2 regions of the Paucibacter sediminis genome follow, and region 2 is predicted to be linked to the other one. Evidence: predicted binding sites of a transcription regulator. Region 2 holds the regulator's gene; the other holds the start of a gene.

Region 1 (15,164 bases), 2.4 Mb from region 2:
GAGGGCATCGGCCAGAGGCGGGGCGAGCGCGGGCATGGCTCAATATACTGCCGCGATGACGAGTGACGTGATCGATGGACAGCGGGCCGGTGCCCAGCTGGATGCCGGCGCCTTGCGGCATCAGCGGCGCCGCCTGGCGGCTGCGCCCGAGGCGCCCTGGCTGCACCGCGAGGTGGCGCAGCGCATGGCCGAACGCCTGCCCTTCATCAAGCTTCAGCCCCGCAGCGTGCTGCTGTGGGACGCCTGGCTGGGTGCCAGCGCGCAAGCACTGCGTGCGCAATACGCCCAGGCGGAACAGCTGCTGGTGGAGGACGAGCCGGCCTTGCTGGCGCGCAGCCAGGGCCTGCTCAAGCGCGGGCTGTGGTCGCGCCTGCGTGGCTTGGCGCAGGGCGCGGCGCAAGGGCAAGCCCTGACCCCCGCGCAGGTGCCGGCGGGTGTGGCCGAGCTGGTGTGGGCGAATATGAGCTTGCATGCGCAGGCGGAGCCGGAGGCGGTGCTGCGCGCCTGGCACGAGGCCCTGGCGGTGGACGGCTTCCTGATGTTTTCCTGTCTCGGGCCCGACAGCCTGGTGGAGCTGCGGCCGCTCTACGCCGAACTGGGCTGGGGCCTGCCGGCGCCGCCCTGGCTGGACATGCACGATATCGGCGACATGCTGGTGCATGGCGGCTTTGCCGATCCGGTGATGGATCAGGAGCGCCTGAGCCTGACCTGGGCCGATGGCGAGGCCTTGTTGAACGATATGCGTGCGCTGGGCGGCAATGTCGCGCGGGCGCGTTTCGCGGGCCTGCGCGGGCGCCAATGGCGCAGCGCCTTGCTGCGCGCGCTCGAGCGCCTGAAGGGGCCGGATGGCCGCCTGCGCCTGACGGTGGAGTTGGTCTACGGCCACGCCTTCAAGGCCGCGCCCAAGCTGCAGGTGCAGGCCGAAACGGCGGTGTCGCTGGAGCAGATGCGCGCAATGGTGAAGCGCCCGCGCTGACTTGCTCCGGATCAACGCCGCACACGGCGACGCACAAAGACCACAGCCCCGTTATGGGGCTACGTTAGAATCCGCCGCGATTTGAATTTCAGCAGCGCCAGGGTAATCGATCCCGATCTGGCGCTCGTTGAGCGAGGTCAACCCCGGTTCAAGAAGTCTCGCATGCCGCCGCGGCAGGTGACGCAGGACATGGGGTGGACATCGGTCCAGCGTCGGTGTTGACCATGTGGCGCGCAGCGCGCGCGGTCTGTACCCTCGATCAATCTGGGATGTTGCGGCAGCGAGCGCCAAGCTCTCTGCCGCAAAGTCCGTGGCGAAGTTTTTGAACAGAAGTGACGACCATGAAGATGATGAACACACGAGTGCATCAGCTGGGGCGCCGAATGAGCCAGCTGGCGGTGACCCTGGGTGCCGCCCTTGCCAGCCACGCGGCCTTGGCGGTGAACGACCTGCCGGGCGGTCCGGCGGTCAACCAGCTCAACCTGCATCCCCCGGTCACCAAGATCGCGTCGGAGCAGATGTGGCTGCACAACATGATGTTGTTCGTCTGCCTGGCGATCTTCGTCGCCGTGTTCGGCGTGATGTTCTATTCCATCTTCAAGCACCGCAAGTCCAAGGGCGCGGTGTCGGCCAACTTCCACGAGAGCGTCAAGGTCGAGATCGCCTGGACCATCGTGCCCTTCATCATCGTGATCGGCATGGCGCTGCCGGCCACCAAGGTGGTGGTGGCGATGAAGGACACCACCAATGCCGACCTCACCATCAAGGCCACCGGTTACCAGTGGAAATGGGGCTATGACTACCTGAAGGGCGAGGGCGAGGGCATCGGTTTCCTCTCCACCCTGGACGTGGCGCAGCGTGAGATGTCCAACTCGGGCAAGCCCGAGGCGGTGGACAACTACCTGCTGAAGGTGGACAACCCGCTGGTCGTGCCGGTCGGCAAGAAGGTGCGCATCATCACGACCGCCAACGACGTGATCCATGCCTGGATGGTGCCGGCCTTCGGCGTCAAGCAGGACGCGATCCCCGGCTTCGTGCGCGACACCTGGTTCCGCGCCGAGAAGGAAGGCGATTTCTACGGTCAGTGCGCCGAGCTGTGCGGCAAGGAGCACGCCTACATGCCCATCCATGTGAAGGTGCTGTCGGCCGCGGCCTACACCGCCTGGGTGGATGGCGAGAAGAAGAAGCTGGCCGCCAAGGCCGATGATCCGAGCAAGGTCTGGGAACTGCCCGCGCTGCTGGCGCGCGGCGAGAAGGTCTACAACGCCAACTGCGCGGCCTGCCACAAGGCCGACGGCAAGGGCGCCGGCCCGATCAAGCCGCTGGACGGCTCGCCCGTGGTGCTGAACGACGACAAGCTCAAGCAGGTCGCGGTGCTGCTGAATGGCCAGAACAACGGTGCCATGCCCTCGTGGAAGCAGCTCGGCGATACCGACATCGCCGCGGTGATCACCTACACCAAGAACAACTGGTCCAACAAGACCGGCCAAGTGGTGCAGCCCGCCGAAGTCGTGGCCGCGCGCAAATAATCATCGGACGTCAAAGAAGGAATCAACATGAGTGCTGTGCTTGACCATCACGGTCATGACGTTCATGACCACCACGATCACCATGCCCCGACGGGCTGGCGTCGTTGGGTGTTTGCGACCAACCACAAGGACATCGGTACCCTGTATCTGCTGTTCTCGTTCACGATGCTGATGATCGGCGGCATCCTGGCGCTGTGCATCCGCGCCGAGCTGTTCCAGCCCGGCCTGCAGTTCTTCAATCCCGAGCTGTTCAACCAGTTCACCACCATGCACGGCCTGATCATGGTGTTCGGCGCCATCATGCCGGCCTTCGTGGGCTTCGCGAACTGGATGATCCCGCTACAGATCGGCGCCTCGGACATGGCCTTCGCGCGCATGAACAACTTCAGCTTCTGGCTGATGATTCCTGCCGCCATCATGCTGGTGTCGTCCTTCTTCATGCCCGGCGGCGCCCCCGCCGCGGGCTGGACGCTGTACGCACCGCTGACCCTGCAGATGGGCCCCTCGATGGATGCCGGCATCTTCGCGATGCACATCCTCGGCGCCTCGTCGATCATGGGTTCGATCAACATCATCGTCACCATCCTGAACATGCGCGCGCCCGGCATGACGCTGATGAAGATGCCGATGTTCGCCTGGACCTGGCTGATCACCGCCTACCTGCTGATCGCCGTGATGCCCGTGCTGGCCGGTGCCATCACGATGACGCTGACCGATCGCCACTTCGGCACCTCGTTCTTCAGCCCCGCCGGCGGCGGCGACCCGGTGATGTACCAGCACATCTTCTGGTTCTTCGGTCACCCCGAGGTCTACATCATGATCTTGCCGGCCTTCGGCATCGTCAGCCAGATCGTGCCGGCCTTCGCCCGCAAGAAGCTGTTCGGCTACGCCTCGATGGTGTACGCGACCGCCTCGATCGCGATCCTGTCCTTCATCGTGTGGGCGCACCACATGTTCGCCACCGGCATGCCGGTGACGGGCCAGCTGTTCTTCATGTACGCCACCATGCTGATCGCCGTGCCCACGGGCGTGAAGATCTTCAACTGGCTGGCCACCATGTGGCGCGGTTCGATGACCTTCGAAGTGCCGATGCTGTGGGCCGTGGGCTTCATCTTCGTGTTCACGATGGGTGGCTTCACCGGCCTGATCTGCGCGATGGCGCCGATCGACATCCAGATCCAGGACACCTACTACGTCGTCGCCCACTTCCACTACGTGCTGGTGGCCGGCTCGCTGTATGCGCTGTTCGCCGGCGTCTACTACTGGGGCCCGAAGTGGACCGGTGTGATGTTCTCGGAGACGCGCGGCAAGATCCACTTCTGGGGCTCGCTGATCAGCTTCAACGTGACCTTCTTCCCGATGCACTTCCTGGGTCTGGCCGGCATGCCGCGTCGCTATGCCGACTACCCGCTGCAGTTCGCCGACTTCAACGCCATCGCCTCGGTGGGCGCGTTCTGGTTCGGCCTGATGCAGGTCTACTTCTTCCTGTTCGTGGTCATCCCGATGATGCGCGGCAAGGGCGAGAAGGCTCCGATGAAGCCCTGGGAAGCTGCCGAAGGCCTGGAATGGCAAGTGCCGTCGCCGGCGCCCTTCCACACCTTTGAAGAGCCGCCCAAGCTGGACGCCAGCGCCACCAAGATCATCGGCTGAGCACCATGGCCCTGACCCCCGAGCAACGCAAGAGCAACCGGCGCCTGGCCTTCATCCTGGCCTCGGTGGCGGCCGTGTTTGCGATCGGCTTCATGGCCAAGATCGCCTACCTGGGGTTCTGAACGCATGAACACACCGCGTTGGCATGTCAGCCAGATCCTGCGCCGGGACAACCGGCTCATGGTCGGCAAGCTGCTGGTCGTGGTGGGCCTGATGTTCGGCTTCGGCTATGCGCTGGTGCCGCTCTACCGGGCCGTGTGCACGGCCCTGGGCATCAACGTGCTGTCGCTCTCCGAGCGCCAGCATGCGGTGCGCGCCGAGGATGTGAAGAACACCCAGATCGACTACAGCCGCACCATCAGCATCGAGTTCGATGCGAATGCGCGCGGCCCCTGGGACTTCAAGCCCGCGGTGTCGCATCTGCAGGTGCATCCCGGCGAGCTGACCACGGTGATGTACGAGTTCCGCAATATCCAGAGCCGCACCATGTCGGCCCAGGCCATCCCCAGCTATGCGCCCAAGCAGGCGACGGCGCATTTCAACAAGCTGGAATGCTTCTGCTTCAACGAGTACACGCTCGCCGCGGGTGAAAGCAAGCAGTGGCCGGTGGTGTTCGTGATCGACCCCAAGCTGCCCAAGGATGTGAAGACCATCACCTTGTCCTATACCTTCTTCGAGGTGCCGGGCAAGAAGCAGGCCGAGCTCAAGAAGCCGGAGTCGCGCATATGAGCAAGGCGGGTGAGGATTTCAAGCAGGCGGTGGCCCGCAAGGGCAGCTTCCTGCAGACCATGAAGGCGGTGGCCTGGTCGTTTTTCGGCATCCGCAAGGGTGCCGGTTATGAGAAAGATGTGGCGCAACTCAATCCCGTGCATGTGATCATTGCCGGGGTGATTGGGGCGGCGCTGTTCGTGCTGGTGTTGGTGCTGCTGGTCAATTGGGTCATTGGCAGCGGCGTCGCCGGCAACTGATAAGCATTTGGTTTGAACTGCAAAGTTTGAAGTTCGAGGAGAGAAGCATCATGTCGGCTGCGACGACTCAGGGGAAGACTCCCTATTACTTCGTGCCCGGGCCCTCGCGGCATCCGGTGATGGCCGCCATCGGCCTGTTCTTCGTGATCCTGGGCGCTGGCCAGTGGATCAACGATCACCAATGGGGCGCCTACTCGCTGGCCTTTGGCCTGCTGTGGTGGGCCTTCGTGCTCAAGCAGTGGTTCGGCGACGCCATCCGCGAAAGCGAAGGCGGCCTCTACAGCGAGCGCATCGACGTCTCGTTCCGCTGGAGCATGGGCTGGTTCATCTTCTCGGAAGTGATGTTCTTCGCGGCCTTCTTCGGCGCGCTGTACTGGGCGCGCGTGCACTCGGTGCCGGCGCTGGGCAGCCTGGAGAACGCGCTGCTGTGGCCCGACTTCAAGGGCCTGTGGCCCAGCGTCGCGGCCGGCCTGACCGCCTCGCCCGCCGGCACCGTGGAAGCCTTCAGCACCGTGGGCCCCTGGCCCCTGCCGACGGTCAACACCGCGCTGCTGCTGACCTCGGGCGTGACGCTGACGATCGCCCACCATGCCCTGCTGGACGGTAATCGCAGCAAGACCATCGCCTTCATGTGGATCACCGTGCTGCTGGGCATCACCTTCCTGGTGGTGCAGGGCTACGAGTATTCGCATGCCTACCATGAGCTCAACCTCAAGCTGAGCTCGGGCGTGTTCGGCTCCACCTTCTTCATGCTGACCGGCTTCCACGGCTTCCACGTCTTCGTGGGCATGCTGATGCTGCTGTTCATCACCCTGCGCCTGCAGAAGGGCCACTTCACCAAGGACCGCCACTTCGGCTTCGAAGGCGCGGCCTGGTACTGGCACTTCGTCGACGTGGTGTGGCTGGGCCTGTACGTGGTCGTCTACTGGATGTGAGCATGGGGGCTGCTGCAGCCCCTGGCCATGCCAAAGCAAAAGCGCCGCATGCAGCGGCGCTTTTTTCGTTCTTTGCCAGCCCGGCTTCAGCGGCCGACCGGTATGCCGGTCGGCTGTATCCAACCCAGTGAGTAGCTGATCCAGATGAACAGGAACAGGGCGATCGACACGCCCACGCGCACCGCCAGCGCGCGCGCCATATTGGCGCCGCGCTGTTCCTTCCTGCCGTTCTTCAGCATGAACAGGCCGGCGGCCGCGAGGGCGCCGAGGATGCCGATGAAGGCGATCGCGAAGATGAATTTCATGGCCGGCATTATTCCCCATCATGGCTGAGGCAAGCCCGCTGCAACGCCGCCTGATCGTGCTGCTGGGCACGCTGCTGGGCATGGCCATCACCGCCGCGCTGGGCTTCTGGCAGCTCGACCGGGCGGCCCAGAAGCGTGCGCTCGAACAGGCCATCGCGCAGCGCGGCCAGCAGGCGCCGCTGGGCAATGCCGAGCTGCGCGGCGATGCGCAGCAGCTGCACCGGCGCGCGCAGTTGCGCGGCCATTGGCTGGCCGACAAGACGGTGTTTCTGGACAACCGTCCGATGGATGGCCGGGTCGGCTTCTTCGTCGTCACGCCGCTGCGGCTGGCGGGGCGCGCGGAGTCGCTGCTGGTGCAACGCGGCTGGGTGCCGCGCGACCAGGCCGACCGCACGCGCCTGCCCGCGCTGGCCACGCCGGCCGGCGAGGTGGAGGTCGAGGGGCGCTTGGCCGCGTCGCCCTCAAGGCTGTACGAGCTGGGCCAGGGCAGCGCCGGCGCGATCCGGCAGAATCTGGCACCCGATGCCTATGCGGCCGAGCTCGGCATCCCGCTGCTGCCGGCCGCGCTGCTGCAAACGCGGGCTGCGGCTGCCGACGATGGCTTGCTGCGCGACTGGCCGGCCCCGGCCGTCGACATCCACAAGCATTACGGTTACGCCTTTCAATGGTTCGCGCTCTGTGCGCTGCTTCTAGGTCTCTATGTCTGGTTCCAAGTCATCCGTCCCCGGCGCCGCCGCCCCATCGCCTGAGCAGGCCGACGCGCCGCTGTCCTTCACGGTGCACAGCCAGCCCCAGCCCGGCGCGATGGCCGGTGCCGCCAACGCGCAGCAGCGCGCCGGCCGCCTGCGCATGCTGCTGGTGGTGGCGGTGTGCGCCGCGCCGGTGCTGGCGTCCTACTTCACCTTCTACGTGCTGCAGCCGCGCGGCAAGGCCTATGGCGAGCTGATCACGCCTACCGTGGACCTGCCGCCCAGCCTGAGCCTGCAGGACCTGCGCGGCCAGCCGGTGCCGGCCGAATCGCTCAAGGGCCAGTGGTTGCTGACCCTGGTGCAGGATGCGCATTGCGACAGCGCCTGCGAGCGCCTGCTCTTCATGCAGCGCCAGCTGCGCGAGATGATGGGCAAGGAGCGCGACAAGATCGACAAGCTCTGGCTGGTGCCCGATGACCAACCGCTGCGCCCCGAGGTGCTTGCCGCCGTCAGTGCCGGCGTGCCGGTGACGGTGTTGCGCGCGCCGCGCGCCCAGATCCAGGCCTGGCTGAAGCCGGCCGAGGGCCATGGCCTGAACGAGCATCTGTTCCTGATCGACCCGATGGGCCGCTGGATGATGCGCTCGCCGGTGCAGCCCGACCCGTCCAAGGTCAAGAAGGACCTGGACCGCCTCATCAAGGCCAATGCCGGCTGGGACAAGCCCGGACGCTGATCGCCGCCGCCCCGCCTGCCATGAACGCCTTCGACTTCACCCCCTGGCTGCGCCTGCTGCTGCTGGGCACCCTGATCGGTGCTGGGCCGCTGCTGTGGTGGCGGCTGCGCCATCGCGGTGCCGGGCTGGGCCCGCGCCTGCGCGCGCTGACCCTGCTGACGCTGTTCCTCACCTTTGACCTGGTGCTGTTCGGTGCCTTCACGCGCCTGACCGACTCGGGCCTGGGCTGCCCGGACTGGCCCGGCTGCTATGGCAGCGCCTCGCCGCTGGGCGCCAGCGTCGACATCCACGCCGCCCAGACCGCCATGCCCAGCGGGCCGGTGACGCATGGCAAGGCCTGGGTGGAGATGATCCATCGCTACCTGGCCAGCGGGGTCGGCTTCCTGATCCTGGTGCTGTGTGTGCTGAGCTGGTGGCAGGCGCGGCGCGGCGCGGCGCGCCCGATCTCGCCCTGGTGGCCCACCGTCACCCTGCTGTGGGTGTGCATGCAGGGGGCCTTCGGCGCGCTCACCGTGACGATGAAGCTGTTCCCCGCCATCGTCACCCTGCACCTGCTGGGCGCCATGGGCCTCCTGATGCTGCTGGCCTGGCAGGCCGAGGCCTATGCGCCGCGGCCGCTGGCCTGGCCGGCCGGCGACCGCCTGGCCGCCTGGGCGCTGCTGGTGCTGGCGCTGGCGCAGGTCAGCCTGGGCGGCTGGGTCAGCACCAATTACGCCGTGCTGGCCTGCAGCGAGTTCCCGCAATGCCAGGGTCAATGGTGGCCGGCGATGGATTTCGAGCATGGCTTCACGCTGTGGCGCGCGCTGGGCGTGGGCCACGACGGTGGCTGGCTGCCGTTCGCGGCCCTCACGGCCATCCACATGAGCCACCGCATCGGCGCGCTGCTGGTGTTCGCGGCGCTGCTGGGGCTGGCTTGGCGCTGGCACCGCCGGCCGCTGTCCGAGGGCCCGCTGTGGGCGCGCCGCCTGCTGCTGGTGGCCGGCTGGCAGCTGCTCTCCGGCCTCTCCAACGTGGTGCTTGACTGGCCGCTGCTGGCCGCCCTGGCCCATACCGGCGGGGCCGCGGCCCTGCTGCTGATCCTGAGTTTCATGTTGGCGCGCCTGCACGCAGCGCAGCGCGCCGCTGCCCTACGATAGACGCTTCCCATGTCAACGACCCCCACCACCCTCGCTGCCCCCGGCGCGCCCTCGCGCTGGCAGCAGTTCTACCAGCTCACCAAGCCGCGCGTGGTGCAGCTGATCGTGTTCTGCGCGGTCATCGGCATGGCGCTGGCGGTGCCGGGCTGGCCCAGCGGCCCCGAGTGGGGCGTGATCCTGGCCGCCACCGTGGGCATCTGGCTGGTGGCCGGCGCGGCCGCTGCCTTCAACTGCCTGATCGAGCAGCAGATCGACTCGAAGATGAAGCGCACCGCCTGGCGCGCCACCGCCAAGGGCGAACTCAGCCGTGTCCAGACCCTGAGTTTCTCGGCCCTGCTGTGCGGCATCGGCTCGGCCATCCTGTGGGTGTGGGTGAATCCGCTCACGATGTGGCTGACCTTCGCCACCTTCGTCGGCTACGCGGTCATCTACACCGTGATTCTCAAGCCGATGACGCCGCAGAACATCGTCATCGGCGGCGCCTCGGGCGCGATGCCGCCGGTGCTGGGCTGGGCGGCGCTGCGCGGCGAGGTGGGCCCCGAGGCGCTCATGCTGTGCCTCATCATCTTCCTCTGGACGCCGCCGCATTTCTGGGCGCTGGCGCTCTACCGCACCGAGGATTACCGCAAGGCCGGCCTGCCCATGCTGCCGGTCACGCATGGCTCGGAGTTCACGCGGCTGCAGGTCTTTCTCTACACCTGGATCCTGCTGGTGGCCACGCTGCTGCCCTTCCTCACCGGCATGAGCGGCTGGATCTATCTGGCCAGTGCGCTGGCCCTGGGCCTGGGTTTCTGCGCCTACGCCTTCAAGCTCTGGCGCCAGTATTCGGACGAGCTGGCGCGCGCCACCTTCCGCTTCTCCATCCTCCACCTGTCGCTGCTGTTCGCGGCGCTCTTGCTGGACCATTACCTGATGCCCTGGATCGCCTGAGATGCAACGCAACACCACGAGACGACTGTTCCTGGCGGCCCTCAGCGCGCTGACGCTGGCGGCCTGCGACCAGATCGGGGGCGCGGCCAAGCCCGCCTTCCGCGGCGTGGACCTGAGCGGCGCCAGCTATGCCCGCCAGCTGAGCCTGCCCGACCAGGATGGCAAGCCGCGCAGCCTGGCGGACTTCAAGGGCAAGGTGGTGGTGGTGTTCTTCGGCTACACCCAATGCCCCGATGTCTGCCCGACCACGCTGGCCGAACTGGCCCAGGTGAAGAAGTCGCTGGGCGCGGATGGCGAGCGGGTGCAGGGCGTGTTCATCACCGTCGACCCCGAGCGCGACACGCCGGAACTGCTCAAGCCCTATATGACGAGCTTTGACCCGAGCTTCGTGGCCCTGCGCGGCAATGCCGAGCAGCTCAAGGATGCGGCGCGCGAGTTCAAGGTCTATTACGCCAAGGTGCCGGGCAAGACGCCCGAGAGCTACACCATGGACCACACCGCCGCCAGCTTCATCTTCGACACCCAGGGCCGGGTGCGCGTGTTCGCCCGCTACGGCGCCGGCGCCCAGGCGCTGGCCGACGACATCAAGCTGCTGCTGAACGAGCGCTCGTAAAGACAAAGGCCCCTCGCGAGGGGCCTTTTGCATGGGGAAGGGCGATCGGCTCGCTCAGGCCGTTTCGGCCAGGGCCTTGCGCATCTTCTTCATTGCCGCCACCTCGATCTGGCGGATGCGCTCGGCGCTGACGCCGTATTCGGCCGCCAGGTCATGCAGGGTCATGCCGCCGCTGCTGTCGTCGTTGACCTTGAGCCAGCGCTCTTCGACGATGCGACGGCTGCGCTCGTCCAGCACCGCCAGGGCGCGCGAAATGCCGTCACCGGCCAGCGCGTCGCGCGAGCGGCTTTCCAGCACGCGCGTCGGCTCCTGGCTGTCGTCGGCCAGGTAGGCGATGGGGGCGAAGCTCTCGCCGTCGTCATCGGTCTGGGGCTCCAGGGCCACGTCGCCACCCGCCATGCGGGTCTCCATCTCCAGCACTTCCTCGCGCTTGACGTTGAGCTCGCGGGCCACATGGTCCACCTGGGCTTCGGTGAGCGTGTTGCGGTGCGTCTGGCCCTCGGCGGCGTCTTCCTTCAGGCTGTGCTTCATCGAGCGCAGATTGAAGAACAGCTTGCGCTGTGCCTTGGTGGTGGCCACCTTGACCATGCGCCAGTTGCGCAGGATGTACTCGTGGATCTCGGCCTTGATCCAGTGCATGGCGTAGGACACCAAGCGCACGCCCTGGTCGGGGTCGTAGCGCTTGACGGCCTTCATCAGGCCCACATTGCCCTCCTGGATCAGGTCGCCCTGGGGCAGGCCGTAACCCATGTACTGGCGCGAGATCGACACCACCAGGCGCAGGTGCGAGAGCACCAGCCGGCCGGCGGCTTCCAGATCGCCATGCTCGCGCAGGCGGCGCGAGAAGGACTGCTCCTCCTCGGGGGTCAACAGGGGCAGGCGGTTGACGGCGCTGATATAGGCATCCAGATTGCCCAGCGAGGGCAGCAGCGCCCAGGGGTCGCGTACTTGCAGTGCAGTGGCGTTGGACATCATGCTCATGGCTTTCTACCTCTCCCAGCCGCTATGGCTCGACGTCCATAATATTAGCACTCATGGCGAATGAGTGCTAAAGGCCACCGAGAAGCAAATTTTCTCAGCTATTTCGACGCCTCCAGCGAGGGTGCGCGCTAACTTTCTGCGCGGCAACCGGCCTCAGATCAGTCGATCAGACCGAAATCCGGGCTGCCCACCATGCCTTCGATGTCGAGCAGGATCAGCATGCGCTCGCCGACCTTGCCCAGGCCGGTGACGAAGCGGGTGTCGATGGCGGCACTCACCTCGGGCGCCGGCTTGATGGCGTCGGCACCCAGTTCCAGCACGTCCGACACCGAGTCCACCACCACCCCGACCACGCGCGAGCAGACGTTCAGCACGATGGAGACGGTGAAGGCGTTGTACTCCGCCGGGCTGCCAAGGCGCAGGCGCAGGTCCACGATGGGCACGATCACGCCGCGCAGATTCACCACGCCCTTGACGAAGGCGGGTGCGTTGGCGATGCGGGTGGGCGCCTCGTAGGAGCGGATCTCCTGCACCTTCAGGATGTCGATGCCGTATTCCTCGGCGCCGATGCGGAAGGTCAGGAACTGCCGGCTGGCAAAGGACTTGTGATCGTCGGCGAGCGTCAGCGCTTGGTTGGGGCGGGTGGCCAGTTCGGTAGAGCTCATGGGGCGAAGGCTTGGGATGGTTCGATGGTTGGACGCGCTGCCCGCTATTGTGCCTAGCCGGGCCGGGCCTGCCGCGGCAATAAACCGCGGCGGCCCGGCCATTGTGCTCAGTCCGCGGCGCTGGACATGGCGCCGGCGCTGGCGGGCAGGTCGAGCACAAAGCTCGCACCCTGGCCCGTCGCGCTGCGGACCGTCAGGCTGCCGTTCATCGCTTCCACCAGGCGCTTGCAGATCACCAGGCCGATGCCCGTGCCCTCGGCCTGGCTGAGCTCGCGCCCGAGCCGGTTGAAGGGCTGGAACAGCTGGGCCTGCTGCGCCTCGCTGAGGCCCAGGCCGGTGTCGGCCACGGTGATTTCGATGCGCTCATCGCCCAGCGCCCGGCTGCTCACCCGCACCTGGCCCTGCGGGTGGTTGTACTTGACGGCATTGCTGAGCAGATTGGTGAACACCTGCTTGAGGCGCGTGGCATCGGCGTAGACCTGCTGCGCGTCGGCCGCCAGTTCCACGCTGTAGGCAATGCCGCGCTTGGCGGCGTCGGCTTCCAGCATGGCCCAGGTCGACGCCAGCAGCGGTTCCAGCGCCTGCGGGGCCAGCTCGAGCTTGAGCGCGCCGGTCTCGATGCGCGACCAGTCCAGGGTCTCGTTGATCATCTCCAGCAGATGCCAGCCGGCCGCGCGTATCTGCGCCAGCCAGCCGCGCTGCTGCTCGCTGAGCTGCTGCTCGCCGCCCAGTTCCAGCAGCTGGGTGAAGCCCAGCATGGCGTTGAGCGGGGTGCGCAATTCATGGCTGATGCGCGAGAGGAACTCGTTCTTGGCCTGGTTGGCGGCCTCGGCGGCGCTGCGGGCGCGCTCCAGCTCGCGCAGCCTGAGCTGGTCGGTGACGTCTTCCACCACGCCCACCAACCGGAACGGCTCGCCGCGGGCATCGCGCTGCATGCTCACCAGGGCGCGCACCTGCACGATCTGCCCGAACTTGGTGATGTAGCGCTTGTTGCGGCGATAGCTGTCGATCTCGCCCCGCAACAGGCTGCGGCCCAGGCGCAGGTCTTCGGCGCGGTCGTCCGGATGGGTGATGGCGATGCTGGAGCGCTGCATCAGCTCCGCGCTGCTGAAGCCCACCAGGCGGCAGAAATAGGGGTTCACCTGCTGCGGCACGCCGCGCAGATCGGTGAACACCAGCCCGACCGCCGCGTGTTCGAAGATGTTGCGAAAGCGTTCCTCGCTGGCGTGCAGGGCCTCGGCCGCGCGCTCGCGTTCCTGCACCTCGCGGCGCAGCTCGGCGGTGCGCTCGGTCACCAGGTCGGCGATGCGCTTGGCGCGACCGGTCACGGTCAGCAGCAGGGCACCCAGCAGGGCCGTGCTGATCAGGCCGACCACGGCGAACAGCAGGCTGCCCATGCCGTCGTGGCTGGGCATGGGGCCGGCGGCCCAGGCACGCAATTCCCAGGCCCGGCCGGAGAACTGCAGCTTGTGCACGCGGCTCAGGGGTGGCAGCGTCTGCGCCGCGCAGCCCGGCTTGCCGGCCAGCAGCGGCCGGGCGGTGTGCGGGTCGGTATCCACCAGGCAGAAGGCCAGGTAGGGTGCGCTGGCACGCACCACGGTGTCGAGCACCTGGTCGGGGCGGATGGTCGCGAACACCATGCCGCGCAAGGCCTGCTGGCGCAGCGCCTGATTGTCCGGCTCACCCGGCTCGCCCGCATAGACCGCCTGGTACAGCACCACGCCGGTGTTGTCGGCGCTGTCCTGCGAGAGCCGGAAGCCGGCGGTGGCCGCGGGCAGGCCGGTGCGCGCGGCGTGGTCGAGCGCGGGGCGCGCCTGCGGAATCGCGCGGATGTTCACGCCCAGCGCGCTGGCATTGCGTTGCAGGGGCTCGATCAGGCGGATCGCCAGCTTGTCCTCGTCGGTGGCGATGCGCAGATCGCCCGCGCGCTGGCGCTCATGTACCCGATAGTCGGCCAGGCCGTCACGGCGGGCCGCCGCATCGAAGGCCGCCAGCTCGCTGGGGCCCACCCTGGCCGCCCAACCCAGCGCCAGCAGGCGGCTGCCGGTGGCCAGCCGCGCCACGCTGCCGCGTTCGAACTCGCGCCGGTTCAGGTTCGGGTAGATGCTGAACAGCACCTGGTTGGCTGCCAGCGCCTGCAGCGGCTCCTGCAGCGCGGTCTCCAGCGCGTTGGCGGCCGCCAGCGCATCGCGCTCGAAGGCCTGGCGCTGGCCCTGTGTCTCCCAGCTGATCACCTGGGAGGTGGCCAGCACCATCAGCAGGGTGGCGGCCAGCATCGGCAGGGCCACGCTGATGCGCCGCGGCGCCCAGGTGGCACGCGGCTGGCCGATCAGGGTGAGGGTGATGGGCGCACCGATCAGTACGCCCAGCGTGTCGCCCACCCACCAATGGCCCCAGGTGGAGGGCAGCTGCGCCAGCGTGGCCGCGCCATTGAGCCACAGCGCTGCCGCGCCCATGCTCGGGCTGATCAGGCAGGACAGGCCGGCCCCCAGGGCGTAGAACAGCGCCAGGTCGCGCGGCTCGGTCAGGCTCAGCTCTTCCGGGTCCGCGCCGCGCAGGCGCTGCACGGCCCAGGCGCCCACCCAGGCCTGCAGCCCAGCGCCCACGCCGATCAGCGCCGGCCCCAGCAGCGAGGGATGGCCGCGCTCCATCGCCAGCAGCACATTGGCGGCAAAGGAGCCCAGCACCACCGCCGGCACCATGCGCCAGCCCCAGCACAGCAGCGCGGCCAGCGCCAGGCCCGCCGAAGGGTAGAGCGGGGTGGCGTAATTGGGCGGCAACGCCAGGCGCAGCGCCAGCACGCTGATGAGGGCGTAGGCCAGGCCCAGCAAGAGGCTGCGCAGGGCCCAGGTGAGGAACGGAGGCGGCATGAAGAAGGGGAGGGCTCGGTGGCAGGGCGGTGCCACTGCGCCATGAGCCTAATGCAAAAACGCCCGGCGCCAGAAGACTGAACGGGCCGGGCGTTTGACTGTCGGCATGGCGCGACGCCATGCGAAAGGACGGTGTCAGACTAGACGTTGAAGAGGAAGTTCAGCACGTCGCCATCCTTGACGA
Region 2 (15,164 bases):
ACCCACCACGCGCAGGTAGTCCACCGCGGCGGCGCCCACCTCGTCGGGGTTCTGGAAGGCCTTAATGCCGATCTCGGTGGTCAGCTTGGTGACCTTGTCGCCGATGTCGGCCAGCGGATTGATGAACTCCTGCATCGCCTCGTTGGTGCCCTCTTCCTCGACGAAGGCGGCGATCTTCTTGCCGAAGGCCTTGAGCTTCTTGCCGTTGTCGCCCAGCACCTTGCGGCCCAGCAGATCCAGCGACTGGATGGTGTTGGTGCCCTCGTAAATCATGTTGATGCGGGCATCGCGCACGAACTGCTCCATGCCCCACTCATGGATGAAGCCATGGCCGCCGAAGACCTGCATGCAATGCGAGGTGGCGATCCAGCCGTTGTCGGTCAGGAAGGCCTTGATGATGGGCGTCAGCAGCGCCACTTCGTCTTCGCATTCCTTGCGCTCGTCCTCGTCGTCCGAGGACAGCGCCTTGTCCAGCTGCAGCGCCACATAGGTGGCGAGCGCACGGCCGCCCTCGGCATAGGCGCGGGCCGTCAGCAGCATCTTGCGCACGTCGGGGTGCACGATGATGGGGTCGGCGGCCTTGTCGAGCGCCTTGGGGCCGGACAGGGCGCGCATCTGGATGCGGTCCTTGGCATAGGCCACGGCGTTCTGGTAGGCCACCTCGGTCAGGCCCAGGGACTGGTTGCCCACGCCCAGGCGCGCCGCATTCATCATCACGAACATCGCGGCCAGGCCCTTGTTGGGCTGGCCCACCATGGTGCCCACGGCGCCGTCCAGCACGATCTGCGCGGTGGCATTGCCATGGATGCCCATCTTGTGCTCCAGGCCGCCGCAGTACACGCCGTTGCGCGAGCCCAGCGAGCCGTCGGCGTTCACATTGAACTTGGGCACGATGAAGAGCGAGATGCCCTTGGAGCCCTGCGGTGCGTCCGGCAGACGGGCCAGCACCAGGTGCACGATGTTGGCGGCCAGGTCATGCTCGCCGGCCGAGATGAAGATCTTCTGGCCGGTGATCTTGTACGTGCCGTCGGCCTGCGGTTCGGCCTTGGAGCGCAGCAGGCCCAGGTCGGTGCCGCAATGCGGCTCGGTCAGGCACATGGTGCCGGTCCACTCGCCGCTGGTCAGCTTGGGCAGGTAGATGCTCTTCTGCTCGGGCGTGCCATGGGCGTGCAGGGCCTCGTAGGCGCCGTGGCTCAGGCCGGGATACATGGTCCAGGCCTGGTTGGCCGAGTTCATCATCTCGTACATGCACTGGTTGATCATCACCGGCAGGCCCTGACCGCCGTACTCGGGGTCGCAAGAGAGAGCCGGCCAGCCGCCTTCCACGTACTTGGCGTAGGCTTCCTTGAAGCCCTTGGGTGCGGTGACCTCGTGGGTGGTCTTGTCGAGCACACAGCCCTCGGCGTCGCCGCTCAGGTTGATCGGCGTGATGACCTCGGAGCAGAACTTGCCGCCCTCTTCCAGCACCGCGTTGATGGTGTCTTCGTCGATGTCGGCATGCTTGGGGCAAAGCTTCAACTCGTCGACGACGTGCAGCAGTTCGTGCATCACGAACTTCATGTCGCGCAGGGGCGGGTTGTACTGAGGCATGTGGAGCTCCTGAGGTGGGCTTGTAGTAATGAGAGATCAGGGCCGCTTCTTGATGGCTGCGGCGGCTGACTTGGGGCTGTGCTCGCGATCGGCCTTGAGGCCGGCCGGCGTGGCATAGGACTGGATGGCGCGCTCGAAGCCCGCCTCGGCGCGCCCGATGGCGCCCGGGCTGCGCATGAAGCGCGCGTCGTGATGCAGGGAGAGGATCAGGCCGTGCAACTCGAACAGGATCTGCTCGACATCGGCATCCGGCTTCAGGTGGCCGACCTCCTTGGCCAGCACGATGGCGCGGTGCAGGGCGGCATGCCAGGCCTTCACCATCGAGACCAGGGCGTCGCGCACCGGGCCAGGCCGGTCGTCGAACTCGACCGCGCCGCTGATATAGATGCAGCCCGAATCGATCTCCACCGACACGCGCCGCACCCAGCGCTCGTAGAGCGCGCGCAGGCGCGGCAGGCCGCGGGCCTCGCGGATCGCGGTGAAGAAGACCTCTTCCTCGAACTTGGCGTGATACTCGCGCACCACCGCGATCTGCAGTTCCTCGCGCGAGCCGAAATGGGCGAACACGCCCGACTTGCTCATCTTGGTGACGTCGGCCAAGGCGCCGATCGACAGGCCTTCCAGGCCCATGTGCGAGGCCAGGCCTAATGCGGCTTCAAGAATCGCGGCGCGCGTCTGCTGGCCTTTTTGCAGCGAACGCACGGCACGGCGCGGCGCCACTGCTTTCGCAGCGGTCCGGGCGCTGGGGTCTGGCGTAGCGGTCAAGGCAGGTCCTGGGAGTTTTGGGGCGTCCGCATAATAAAACGAACGATCGTTCTATTTTTGCCCAAAAGCCAAGTCTGACAAGCCGGGTTTTGCCGCAACTTCTAGGGGAAGCCGCCTAGAACCGCACGCTTGCCTAGGACCTGTTAACACTACGCCGATGGGCCGCGAAGGCTCGCCTCAGCGGGCCAAGCTAGGCGCAGCGCTGGCCCGCACTCGCGTGCGGGCCAGCGTTGCAACGACGCGTGGCCCGCCGAGACGAGCCTTCCCGCAGGGTTGGGGCCAGAAAGGCCGCAGGCCGCGTTGCAAATCCTCGCCGGGTGTCCAACCCGGCTGCGGTTTGCGCCTTGCCTGAGGCCTTTCTGGCCGACAACGCGACCCATTGGCGTAGTGTTAACAGGCCCTAGGCCGCCATGGCGCGTCGCGGCCCGGGCACAAAGCGCCCACCCCCGCGCGCCAGGCTTGAGTTAGCGCGCACTAATGCAGTACGCTGCGGGCAGGAGGTCAACGCTGTGGATGTTCTGCAACTTGATATCTCGGGCAGACCGCAAGCCTGGATCACGACCAAGGAAGCCGCCGTGATCTATGCCAGCGACGGTGTGGCCTGGACGCTTGGCGACCCCTGCCATGTCTTGCGCGGCGGCCTGCAGCGCCGCACCGGCATGCAATCGCGCATCGAAGTGCACCCCATCATCGCGGTACGCGGTGCCGTGCCCTCGCGGGCCTGGCGCCAGGCGCCGGCCCTCTCCAACCCCAAGCTGTTCGCGCGCGACCGCTATGTCTGCGCCTACTGCGGCCACAGCCACCATCCCGACGACCTGACCCGCGAGCACATCATCCCCAGTTCGCGCGGCGGGCACGACACCTGGATGAATTGCATCACCGCCTGCAAGAGCTGCAACGGCCGCAAGGGCAACCGCATGCCCGAAGAGGCCCACATGAGCCTGCTATACCTGCCCTATGTGCCGAGCCTGCACGAGGACATGATTCTGCGCGGGCGCCGCATCCTGGCCGACCAGATGGAGTTCCTGCTCGCCAGCGTGCCCAGGTCCAGCCGCCTGCATGCCTGAGCTCAGTTCGGGCATGACCGAGGTCATGGCCGCCGGTAAAGACTTGTAATCCGGTCAACGCCGAAGCCCACGGCGACGTTGGTCTTCCACGACTTATCCGGAGGAACCATGCCCATCAAGAAACTGATCGTCGCCGCCACCGTGGCAGCCCTGGCCGCCTGCTCGACCACCAGCCCCGACGTGGTGCAACGCGGCGACGCCCAGCGCATGTCCCAGGTGCAGGACGCGACCATTCTCTCGATCCGCCCGGTCACCGTGGACGGCAGCCAGAGCGGCGCCGGTGCCGTCACCGGCGGTGTGATCGGTGCCGTGGCCGGCTCCAGCGTCGGCGGCCGCCGCGAGGGCCAGATCGTCGGCGTGCTGGGCGCCGTGGCCGGTGCCGTGATCGGCAACGCCGTGGAACGCAACGCCACCCGCGAAGAAGCGGTGGAGATCCTGCTGCAGCTGCGCAATGGCGAGCGCCGCTCGGTGGTGCAAGCCAAGGCCGGCGAAACCCTGCTGCCCGGCGACGCCGTGGTACTGGTGACCACCGGCGGCAAGACGCGCGTGACGCGGGCGCCGGCACCGGCGCCAGCGCGCTGATCGCCCGATTGATCGATCGCTCTCAAGCAAGAAGGGCTTGGCAAATTCGCCAAGCCCTTTTTTTTGGTCCTGTGCAAATCGCTCGCGCATGGCTCACCTGGTGAGCCATCTGCTGGCGATATTGGCTGGCATGGCCTCGACGACTGGGGCGTGAATGTCCAACTCGTGGAGCAAAAAAGTTGAATGACTCAGCTACGCCGAAGCAAATCGGCAGATACGAAGACCTTTGTGAAACCTTGTTGCGGCATACCGATGCGGTCGCCTGCATCGTCATCGTGACCGACGGCAACAAGGGCAGCGGCACGTCGTTCTCTATGCGAGACGGCGCTGACAGGAGAGCCCTGCTCTTGAATCACGCGGATCAAATGGAATTCATTGCGGCCGAGATGCGCAGACGGGCTGGCACGATTCTTGTGAACTAAGGCGGCGGCTGTGGTCATGCCAGCTCCTTCGCGTTGCGGTTGCCGGTGAGGCAATTGCAACTTCGTCGACAGGCCGCCGTCTATCCAAAGCCCTCGGCGTTCGCGGGACTCTGAACCCACACACCCGCCAGCCTGACAACCCACGCCGCTTCGCATGTATCAAGTGGTAGGCCGTGCAGGACTTGAACCTGCGACCAAAGGATTCCGGTTTGTGCCCATTTCTGGACTCCCTGGACTATGCCTTCGCCATGAGCCTTGCAGCCTGTAGGCGGGCGCCGTCTAGTCTCTACACCTTCCCCTTTCAGGGCTTGGCTCGGCATTGCCTTGCACCCTTGCGGGCCGTCAGGTTTCACCGACTTTGACGCCATTCACTCGGGCGCTTTCGCCTCCCGGTGCACAACTTTCGCTATGAGTCCTCTGCTCTAACCAACTGAGCTAACGGCCCACTGATACAACATCTTCTGTTTCCACTCAGGGCGCCCTCTCACCAACTGAGTTGACTGCCCTGCGCATCCCGGCCGGCGCCAGGAGCGCGGATTGTATAGGGCAGTTGGCTGCGCCCTACTTCTGCGACAGCGCGTTGCTGACCATGCGCGAGGTGATGTCGACGATCTGGATCATGCGGTCGTAGGCCATGCGGGTGGGGCCGATCACGCCCAGGGTGCCCACCACCTGGCCATCCACCTCGTAGGGCGCGGAGACGATGGAGAGCTCCTCGAAGGGCACGACCTGGCTCTCGCCGCCGATATAGATGCGCACGCCCTCGGCGCGGCTGGAGACGTCGAGCAGGCGCATCAGCTGGGTCTTCTGCTCGAACATCTCGAACAGGCGCCGCAGGCTGCCCATGTCGTTGTTGAAGTCCTGCACGGTGAGCAGATTGCGCTCGCCGGAGATCACCACGCGCTCTTCCTCATGCTCCAGCGCCTCGGTGCCGACCTGCACGGCGGTATTCATCAGCAGGCCGATCTCGCCCTTCAGCGCATCCACTTCGCTCCTCAGGCGCTCGCGCACCGCCTCCAGGGTGAGGCCGGCGTAATGGGCGTTGAGGCGGTTGCTGGCCTCGGCCAGCTCGGCCTGGCTGAGGTCCTGCGCGGTGAAGATCACGCGGTTCTGCACATCGCCGTCGGGCGAGACCATGATCACCAGCACGCGCCGCTCGCCCAGGCGCAGGAACTCGATGTGGTGGAACACGCTGGGCTTGCGCGGCGCGGTGACCACGCCGACAAAGCTCGACAGGCTGGACAGCAGATGCGCGGCGCTGGCGATCACGCGCTGCGGCTGGTCGGGCTGCAACTGCGTCTCGATGGGCCGCGCGTCCGCGCCCAGCAGGGCCGGCTGCGCCGTCAGCATGGTGTCGACGAAGAGGCGATAGCCGCGCGCGGTGGGAATGCGGCCGGCACTGGTGTGCGGGCTGGCGATCAGGCCCAGTTCCTCCAGATCAGCCATCACATTGCGTATGGTCGCGGGCGAGAGCTCCAGGCCCGAGGCCTTGGACAGCGTGCGCGAACCCACGGGCTGACCGTCCGCGATATAGCGTTCGACCAGGGTTTTCAGCAGTGATTTGGAGCGCTCGTCGAGCATGGTTTTCATTGTACGGACAGGCCCGCCATGTTCCGCAAGTCGTCGCAACCCTGTGGTGTAATTCTGCGCATGGCCAAGCGATTCCGTCATGTGGCGTTAGTGGGCAAGCACCAGGCCAGGGGCATACGCCCTGTGCTTGAGGAGATTGCCGAGTTCGTGGCCGGCCTCGGCCTGGAAGTCTCGCTGGAGCGCGAGACCGCCCTGAACACCGGCATCACCGCCTTCGATGCCCTCTCCAACGACGAATTAGGCCGCGAGTGCGATCTGGCCATCGTCGTCGGTGGCGACGGCACCATGCTGGGCTTTGCCCGCGAGATGGCAAGACATGGCACCCCGCTGGTGGGCATCAACCAGGGCCGGCTCGGGTTCATCACCGACATCTCGATCGAGCGCTTTCGCGAGGCGCTCGAGCCCATCCTGGCCGGCACCTACGAAAAAGAGCAGCGCGCCATGCTGGAGGGCGCGGTCTGGCGCGATGAGCGCATCATCTTCGAGGGCCTGGCCCTCAACGACGTGGTGGTGAGCCGCGGCGCCACCGCCTCGATGGTGGAACTGCGCGTGGACGTGGGCGACGAGTTCGTGGCCAATCTGCGCGCCGACGGCGTGATCGTCGCCTCGCCCACCGGCTCCACCGCCTATTCGCTGTCGGCCGGCGGGCCCATCCTGCACCCCAGCATCGGCGGCTGGGTGCTGGTGCCGATCGCCTCGCACACGCTCTCCAACCGCCCCATCGTGCTGCCCGACCTGGGCGAGATCCGGCTGGAGATCGTGGCCGGCCGCGATGCCAGCGTGAATTTCGACATGCAGAGCCTGGCCAGCCTGTTGCACGGCGACCGCATCACCGTGCGGCGCTCCAAGCACAAGGTCTGCTTCCTGCATCCGACCGGCTGGAGTTATTACGCCACGCTGCGCCGCAAGCTGCGCTGGTACGAAGGGGTGAGTTGAATGCTGCGGCGCCTGAACCTGCGCGATTTCGTGATCGTGCCCGAACTTGAACTCGACTTCAGCAACGGCTTTGCGGTGCTCACCGGCGAGACCGGCGCCGGCAAGTCCATCCTGATCGACGCCCTGCAGCTCGCGCTGGGCAGCCGCGGCGATGCCGGCGTGGTGCGCGAGGGCGCGGCGCGGGCCGAGATCACGGCCGAGTTCGACCGCCCCGCCTCGCTGCACGACTGGCTCACCGAGGCCGGCTTTGACGGCGACGACGATTGCCTGCTGCTGCGCCGCGTCATCGACGCGCAGGGCAAGAGCCGCGCCTGGATCAATGGCAGCGCCGCCACGGTGGCGCAGCTGCGCGAGCTGGCCGACAGCCTGCTCGACATCCATGGCCAGCATGCCTGGCAAGGCCTGACCCGCGCGCCCGCGGTGCGCGCCCTGCTGGACGGTTATGCCGGCATAGAAACCGCGCTGGTCACCAAGACATACGCCGACTGGAAGCAGGCGAGCGAAGGCCTGGAGGCGGCGCAGGCGCGCCAGGGCGAGCTGGCGCGCGAGCATGAACGCCTGAGCTGGCAGATCGGCGAGCTCGATCGCCTGGCGCCCGGCGCCGATGAATGGGATGAGCTGAACGGTGAACACCAGCGGCTCTCGCATGCGCAGTCGCTGATGGATGCCGCGCGCAAGGCGCTCGAAGCCCTCAGCGAGGCCGAGCTCAATGCCGAGGGCCTGACGCAGCGCGCGCTGGACGATCTGCAGGACGTGCTGGCCTACGACGCCCGCCTGCAACCCGCCGTCGAGGCCTTGCAGGGCGTGCAGACGCAGCTGCAGGATGCCACGCACACGCTCAGCGCCTATCTGCACGGTGCCGACATGGAGCCCGAGCGCTTGCAGGAGCTGGACGAACGCCTCTCCGCCTGGGTGGCGCTGGCGCGCCGCTACCGGCGCCAGCCGGCCGAGCTGCCGGCCCTGCTGCGGGAATGGAAGCAGGAGCTTGCGGCGCTGGACGCTGCCAGCGATCTGGCCGCCCTGCAGGCCGCGCTGGAGCGGACGCGCCAGGCCTATGAACAGGAAGCGCGGCGCCTCAGCACCGCACGCGCCAAGGCGGCGCCGCAGCTCGCGGCCGCCGTCACCCAGGCCATGCAGCTGCTGGGCATGGCCGGCGGCAGTTTCGAGATCGCCCTGCTCAAGCAGGAACAACCGCAGAGCTTCGGCCTGGAGTCGGCCGAATTCCTGGTGGCCGGACACGCCGGCAGCACGCCGCGGCCGCTGGCCAAGGTGGCCTCGGGCGGCGAACTCTCGCGCATCGCGCTGGCGATCGCCGTCACCACCTGCCAGCAGCAGGACAGCGGCGCCGGCACCCTGATCTTTGATGAGATCGATGCCGGCGTGGGCGGCGCCGTGGCCGAGACCGTGGGCCGGCTGATGAAGCAGCTGGGGCGCGAGCGCCAGGTGCTGGCCGTCACCCACCTGCCCCAGGTGGCCGCCTGCGCCGACCAGCATTTCGTCGTCTCCAAGGCCCTGCGCGCCGGCGTCACCTGCAGCGATGTGCAGCCGGTGCATGGTGAAGCGCGCGTGGCGGAGATCGCCCGCATGCTGGGCGGCGAGCGCCTCTCGTCCACCAGCATTGCCCATGCGCAGGAGATGCTGGATCTCTCCAACTCCGGCGCGGCAGCGCGCAGCAAAAAGGCCAGGTCATGAGCAGCAATAGCAAGCGGGGGGCCGAGGCCAAGCCAGCGCCGCAAAGCGATGTGGTGCTGGTCACGGGCGTGTCGGGCGGCGGCAAGTCCATCGCCATGCATGCGCTGGAGGACGCCGGTTTCTTCTGCGTGGACAACCTGCCGCCCGAGCTGCTGCTGGAATTCCTGACGCTGGAAAAGCAGCGCGGCAAGCGCCGCGTCGCGATCGCGGTGGACGTGCGCAGCGCCGGCTCGCTGCCGCATCTGCTGCCTCTCATCAAGCAGCTGCGCACCGAGGGCGTGGGCCTGCGCTCGATCTTCCTGGACGCCAATACCGACACCCTGATGCGGCGCTTCTCCGAAACGCGCCGCCCGCATCCGCTGCGCCAGGCCCAGCAGGACGGCGAGGATGCGCACCGCATCCTGCTGGACGCGATCGAGCTGGAGCGCGAGCTGCTGGCGGCGCTGCGCGTGGAGTCAACGGTGATCGACACCAGCCAGCTGCGGCCCGCGCAATTGCGCGCCTGGGTGCGCGATCTGGTGGTGGTGAGCGGCACCTCGCTGACCCTGGTGTTCGAATCCTTCGCCTTCAAGCATGGCGTGCCCAGCGATGCCGATTTCGTCTTCGACGTGCGCGTGCTGCCCAACCCCTATTACGACCGCGAGCTGCGTCCGCTGACCGGCCGCGATGCGCCGGTGGCCGAGTATCTGGAGGCCCAGCCCGAGGTGCGCCTGATGCTGGGCCAGATCGGCGCCTTCATCTCGCAATGGCTGCCCAATTTCGCGGCCGACCAGCGCAGCTACCTGACCGTGGCGATCGGCTGCACCGGCGGCCAGCACCGCTCGGTCTATCTGGTGGAGACGCTGTCCAAGCAGTTCGCCTATCACGGCCAGGTGCTCAAGCGGCACCGCGAGCTGGACGCGAAGTAATCAGCCCGCCTGCTCGTCCTGCAGCAGCAGGACCATGGCCACCACCGAGACCACCGGAAACAGGATCACCATGCCCAGCAGCCAGGGCAGCACGCGGCGGCCGGCATGCTTGAGGGCCACGCCCACGAAGCTGATATGGGCGATCACGCAAACCGCCAGACCCAGGCCCCACAGGGTAGCCTTGGCACCGTCGACCTCGTCCATATTGGCCGCCGAGATCAGAAACCACAGGCAGGTGGCGCCCGCGAGGGCCGCCACCACGGCCGATTCGATCGCGCTCTTGACGGCGGGCTTGGCAGTGCTGTGCATGGTGTGGGGTCGGCTGTCGAGGGGGGCAAGCATACGCCATCCATCCGCCATCAATCCAGCAGGCGCTTGAGCGGCGCCGGCAACGCATAACTGGCCAGGCGCTCGCGCGCCACCCAGACGCCGCCGCTCAACTCGGGCGCAGGCCCCGCCACCTCAGCGCGGCGCGGATGCAGCACCCAATCCAGATGCGTCAGCGCGTGCTGGATCACCGGCAGCACCTCGGCGCTGGCGCCCAGGCCGGCAAGTCCGTCCAACTGCCGCTGCAGCGCGGCCTCGTCGTCGAACAGCGGCAGGGTCCACAGCCCCGCCCAGACACCCGTGGCCGGGCGCTGCTCGAGCCAGATGCGGCCCTCATGCTCCAGCCACAACCACCAGTTCTCGCGCCGGCTGCGCTTGAGCTTGCGCGTCTTGATGGGCAGGCGCTGCGGCTCGCCCTGGGCGCGCGCCAGGCACAGCTCGCTCACCGGGCACAGCAGGCATTGCGGCGTGCGCACGCTGCACAGGCTGGCGCCCAGATCCATCAGGCCCTGGGTATAGCTGGGCATGTCGGCACTGGCGGGCAGCAGCTCGCCGGCCCGCTGCCACAGCAGCTTTTCCTGCGCCGCGCTGGCCAGGTCGCCGTCGAAGGCCAGCAGCCTGGACAGCACGCGCTTGACGTTGCCGTCCAGGATGGCGACGCGCTCGCCAAAGCAGAACGAGGCCACCGCGGCGGCGGTGGAGCGGCCGATGCCGGGCAGGGTCTGCAGGAGTTCGGCGCTGCGCGGAAACTCGCCGCCATGCATCTCGCAGACGGCCTGGGCGCAGCGGTGCAGATTGCGTGCGCGGCTGTAATAGCCCAGGCCCGCCCACAAGGTCAGCACCTCGTCCAGCGGCGCCGCGGCCAGCTCGCGCACGCTCGGGAAGCTGGCGAGAAAGCGCTGGTAATAGCCCAGCACCGTGCCCACCTGGGTCTGCTGCAACATGATCTCGGACAGCCAGACGCGGTAGGGATCGCGTGTGTTCTGCCAGGGCAGCGCGTTGCGCCCATGGCTGCGCTGCCAGGCCACCAGGGTGGGGGCGAACAGGGCTTGGATCTCGGCGGGGCTGGGCTCTTCTTCTCTCATGCGCGGCGCATGCTAACGCGTGAATCAGCGGTTGAATCAGCGTTTTTGGCAGGACGGGCAGTAATAGGTCGAGCGCTGCCCCTGCACGATGCGGCGTATCGGCGTGCCGCAGACCAGGCAGGGCTCGCCCTCGCGGCCGTAGACCTGGGCCTGCATCTGGAAGCTGCCGGCCACGCCATGCGCGTCCTTGAAGTCGCGCAACGTCGTGCCCCCGGCCTCCACCGCCTGCGCCAGGATCTCGCGCACCGCCAGGGCCAGGCGGCCGGCACGCGGCCGGCTCAGGCGCTGCGCCTGCAGGCGCGGATCGATACCGGCGCGGAACAGGGCCTCGCAGGCGTAGATATTGCCGGCGCCCACCACGATGTCGCCCGCCAGCAGGGCCTGCTTGATGGCCACGCGCCGGCCGCTCAGGCCGGCATGCAGATGCGCGCCATCGAAGCGCGCGTCGAAGGGCTCCAGCCCCAGGCCGGCAAGCAGCTTGGCGGCCGGGTCGGCATCCAGGGCATCCGACCAGACCACCGCACCGAAGCGGCGCGGATCCGTCAGGCGCAGGCTGCCGCGGTCGGTGAGCAATTCAAAATGGTCATGCGGCCCGGCCGGCGGCGCATGCTCCCGGAAGGCCAGCGAGCCCGACATGCCCAGATGCAGCAGCAAGCCGCCCGGCTCCAGCGGCAGCCAGAGGTATTTGCCGCGCCGCCGCACCTCGCCCACGCGGCGCCCCACCAGACTTTGCGGCGTAACGCCCAGCGGCCAGCGCAGCGGCTTGCCCAGCCTGAGTTCGAGCACGCGGGCTCCGGCAATGGCGTCGGCAAAGCTGCGGCGCGTGACTTCGACTTCGGGCAATTCAGGCATGACTCATGATACGAGCGACGCCTTGCCTAGAATGACTGCAGGGCCAGCTCGCACGGGCTGGCCCATTCGTTCTCCAGGAGCCCCGCATGCCCGCCTCGAATCGCCGCCCGCCCGCCAAACCGCTGTGGGCGCCGGCCATCCTGTCCGTCCTGATGGGCTGCGCCGCTCCGGCCTGGGCCGCCAGCGAGGCCGACTCCGCACCGGCCGTGATCAGCAATTCGGCGATGGATGCGCCGCTGTTCTACCAGCTGCTGATCGGCGAGCTGGAGCTCAATGCCGGACAGGCCGGCACCGCCTACCAGGTGCTGCTGGACGCGGCGCGCCGCACCCAGGACCAGGCCCTGTTCAAGCGCGTGGTGAGCATTGCCCTGCAGGCACGCGCCGGCGAACAGGCACTGATCGCCGCCAAGGCATGGCGCGATGCCTCGCCCGATTCCATCGACGCCCATCAATCGCTGCTGCAGCTGCTGGCCCTGCTCAACAAGCCGGCGGAGGCTGCCGCGCCGCTGAAATCGCTGCTGGCCCTGACGCCGGCCGCGCAGCGCGGCGCGGTGCTGGCATCGCTGCCCCAGCTGTTCCAGCGCGCGCCCGAGCCCAAGCAGGTGCTGGCAGGCCTCAAGCCGACGCTGCAGGAGGCGGCCCAACAGCCCGACACCCGCATGATGGGCATGCTGGTGCTGGCCAAGCTGGAGCAGGTGGCCGATGAGGTCGACGGTGCGATGGCGCTGACCCGCAGCGCCGCCAGTGAATTCCCCGACGCCGAGGAGCCGCTGATCCTGGCCCTGGACCTGATGGGGCAGCGCGCCGAGGCCGAGACGCTGATCAGGTCGGCCCTGCAGGCCAAGCCCGACAACCACGGCCTGCGCCAGGCCTACGGCCGCGCCCTGGCGCGCGCCCAGCGCCCGGCCGATGCCGCACGCGAGTTCCGCCTGCTGACCGAGCAGATGCCCGACAACCCCTCGTCCTGGCTGGCGCTGGGTTCGCTGGAGCTGGAGCTGGGCCATGCCGAGGCGGCCGACGGCGCGCTGCGCAGCTTTCTGAAACGGCTGGAGGGCGACAAGGCGGCCGAGCCCGAGCTCAGCGATGCCGGCAAGGATGCGCGCCAGCAGGCCTGGCTGCTGCTGGCCCACGCGGCCGAGATGCGTGGCGAGCTGAAGGCGGCCGAGGCCTGGCTGCTGCGCGTGGATGCGCCGCAGCGCCAGATGGAAACCCAGCTGCGCCGCGCCTCGCTGCTGGCGCGGCAGGGCAAGCTGGCGCAGGCGCGCCAGCTCATCCAGGCCCTGCCCGGCGAACGCGAACAAGATCTGCGCGCCAAGCTGCTGGCCGAGGCCCAACTGCTGCGCGATGCGCGTGAATGGGCGCCGGCGCTGGACGTGCTGAGCAAGGCCAGCGAGCGCTTCCCGGACGATGCCGATCTGATCTACGAGCGCTCGATGATGGCCGAGAAGCTGGGGCGCACCGCGGAGATGGAAGCGCTGCTGCGCAAGGTGATCGAACTGCGCCCCAGCCACTACCACGCCTACAACGCGCTGGGCTATTCGCTCGCCGATCGCAAGGAGCGCCTGCCCGAGGCACGCGAGCTGATCGCCAAGGCGCTCAGCTTCGCGCCGCAGGAGCCCTTCATCGTCGACAGCATGGGCTGGGTGGAGTACCGCATGGGCAAGCTCGACGAGGCCGAGCGTCTGCTGCGCCAGGCCTATGGCTCGCGCCCCGACGCCGAGATTGCCGCCCACCTGGGTGAGGTGCTGTGGGCGGCAGGCCAGCGCGACGAAGCCAAGCGCATCTGGGCCGAGGGCAGCAAGCGCGACCCCAAGAACGAAGCCCTGCGCGAGACCATGCAGCGCCTCAAAGCCAAGCCATGAGGCGTGCACTCGCGCTTTGCGCCTGCATGGCCCTGGCGGCCTGCGTCAGCGTGCCGCCGCAACCGCAGCCCTATCAGGCCCAGGCCGAGGATCTGCGCCTGAGCGGCCGCCTGAGCGTGCAGGTGGCGGCACTCAACGGCGCCCGCGCCCAGGGCGGTAATGCCGGCTTCGAGCTGCAGGGCTCGGCCAAGGCCGGGCAACTGGAACTCAGCACCCCGCTGGGCAGCCTGCTGGCGCGCGCGCGCTGGAGCGGCAGCGAGGTGCTGCTGCAGACCCCCAGCGATGAACGCCGCTTCGACGATCTCGACGCCCTCACCCGCGAGCTGCTGGGCGAGGCCATTCCCATCGCCGCCATGTTCGACTGGCTGATGGGCCGCCCCTGGCCGCAGGCCGCGCACCTGCGCAGGCCCGGCGACGAGGCCGGCTTTCGGCAACTGGGCTGGGAGGTGGACCTGAGCCGCTACGAGGAGGGCCTGATCCTGGCCAGGCGCAGCACCGAACCCGAGGCCACGCTGCGCGTGCGCCTCGACCCCAAACCCTGACACGCTGCCATGCAAGCGCTCTACGACGTCCCGGCCCCGGCCAAGCTCAATCTCTTTCTGCATGTGGTGGGCAAGCGGCCCGACGGCTATCACCTGCTCGAATCGGTCTTCGCGCTGATCGACTGGGCCGACACCCTGCACTTCGAGAAGCGCAGCGATGGCCAGCTGCTGCGCCATGACCGGGGCGACGCCCTGCCCGCCGACGACCTCTGCCTGCGCGCCGCGCGCGCCCTGCAGCGCGAGAGCGGCTGCGCGCTGGGCGCCGACATCCATATCGAGAAGCGCCTACCCGCCGGTGCCGGCATGGGCGGCGGCTCCTCGGATGCCGCCTCCACCCTGCTGGCGCTGAACCGGCTCTGGGGCCTGCACTGGCCGCGCGCGCGCCTGCTTCCGCTCGGTCTCAGCCTGGGTGCCGATGTGCCCTTCTTCCTGGGCGGCAGCAACGCCTTTGTCGAGGGCGTGGGCGAAATCCTGCACCCCATCGCACTGCCCGCCCAGACCCTGGCGGTGCTGAAACCGGCCACGAGCATAGGCACCAAGGAAATATTTTCGTCGCCGCTCTTGCAGAGATCAAAAAGCGTGGCTATAGTAGCGGGCTTTCCTGCACACAATAGCAGCGAAGACAAAACGAGGTCCGACTGGCTTGCCAGCGTGATTCAAGGTTGGGGTCGCAACGATTTGCAAGCCGCCGCCGAGCATCACAGTACCGAAGTGAGTCAGGCGCTGCGACTGCTGCAAGACCGCTTCGGCAACAGCCGGATGACGGGCTCGGGCAGTGCGGTGTTTGCCAGAGTGTCAGGGGAGAAAGCATCACAAGATGCAGGCATGTCGAACCAGGCCATGGCGACAAATCTGGAGGATCTTCCTCCGGGATGGCTCGGAAAAATATGCCGCAGTTTGGATGTTCATCCGCTTCGCGAATGGACTGAAGACTGAGTAAAGTT

The links. The regulator HrcA, encoded in region 2, represses chaperone genes, less so after heat shock. The targets are predictions, from matches to a motif close to TTAGCACTCNNNNNNNNNGAGTGCTAA.
Region 1: rpoH (RNA polymerase sigma factor RpoH) is a predicted target of HrcA. The motif match lies at 11,490-11,516, and genes of this name have one in related genera.

The regions. Positions count from the first base shown of each region.
Region 1 covers NZ_CP116346.1:2,887,898-2,903,061, forward strand. Annotated here, with positions in the region: gene PFX98_RS13375 (ComF family protein) at 1-36, opposite strand, end outside; gene PFX98_RS13380 (biotin synthase) at 56-976, shown strand; gene coxB (cytochrome c oxidase subunit II) at 1,327-2,505, shown strand; gene ctaD (cytochrome c oxidase subunit I) at 2,533-4,155, shown strand; gene PFX98_RS13395 (cytochrome oxidase small assembly protein) at 4,161-4,277, shown strand; gene PFX98_RS13400 (cytochrome c oxidase assembly protein) at 4,282-4,884, shown strand; gene PFX98_RS13405 (DUF2970 domain-containing protein) at 4,881-5,123, shown strand; gene PFX98_RS13410 (cytochrome c oxidase subunit 3) at 5,174-6,058, shown strand; gene PFX98_RS13415 (DUF2909 domain-containing protein) at 6,145-6,363, opposite strand; gene PFX98_RS13420 (SURF1 family protein) at 6,384-7,112, shown strand; gene PFX98_RS13425 (SCO family protein) at 7,141-7,785, shown strand; gene PFX98_RS13430 (COX15/CtaA family protein) at 7,806-8,921, shown strand; gene cyoE (heme o synthase) at 8,931-9,851, shown strand; gene PFX98_RS13440 (SCO family protein) at 9,853-10,464, shown strand; gene rpoH (RNA polymerase sigma factor RpoH) at 10,519-11,439, opposite strand; gene PFX98_RS13450 (chemotaxis protein CheW) at 11,604-12,110, opposite strand; gene PFX98_RS13455 (CHASE domain-containing protein) at 12,218-14,980, opposite strand; gene ychF (redox-regulated ATPase YchF) at 15,121-15,164, opposite strand, start outside.
Region 2 covers NZ_CP116346.1:448,680-463,843, forward strand. Annotated here, with positions in the region: gene PFX98_RS02090 (acyl-CoA dehydrogenase C-terminal domain-containing protein) at 1-1,590, opposite strand, end outside; gene PFX98_RS02095 (TetR/AcrR family transcriptional regulator) at 1,627-2,355, opposite strand; gene PFX98_RS02100 (HNH endonuclease) at 2,865-3,422, shown strand; gene PFX98_RS02105 (outer membrane lipoprotein) at 3,531-4,004, shown strand; gene PFX98_RS02110 (hypothetical protein) at 4,193-4,444, opposite strand; gene hrcA (heat-inducible transcriptional repressor HrcA) at 4,988-6,007, opposite strand; gene PFX98_RS02120 (NAD kinase) at 6,077-6,952, shown strand; gene recN (DNA repair protein RecN) at 6,953-8,644, shown strand; gene rapZ (RNase adapter RapZ) at 8,641-9,552, shown strand; gene PFX98_RS02135 (hypothetical protein) at 9,553-9,861, opposite strand; gene mutY (A/G-specific adenine glycosylase) at 9,912-10,964, opposite strand; gene mutM (bifunctional DNA-formamidopyrimidine glycosylase/DNA-(apurinic or apyrimidinic site) lyase) at 11,001-11,816, opposite strand; gene PFX98_RS02150 (tetratricopeptide repeat protein) at 11,903-13,678, shown strand; gene PFX98_RS02155 (outer membrane lipoprotein LolB) at 13,675-14,220, shown strand; gene ispE (4-(cytidine 5'-diphospho)-2-C-methyl-D-erythritol kinase) at 14,230-15,156, shown strand.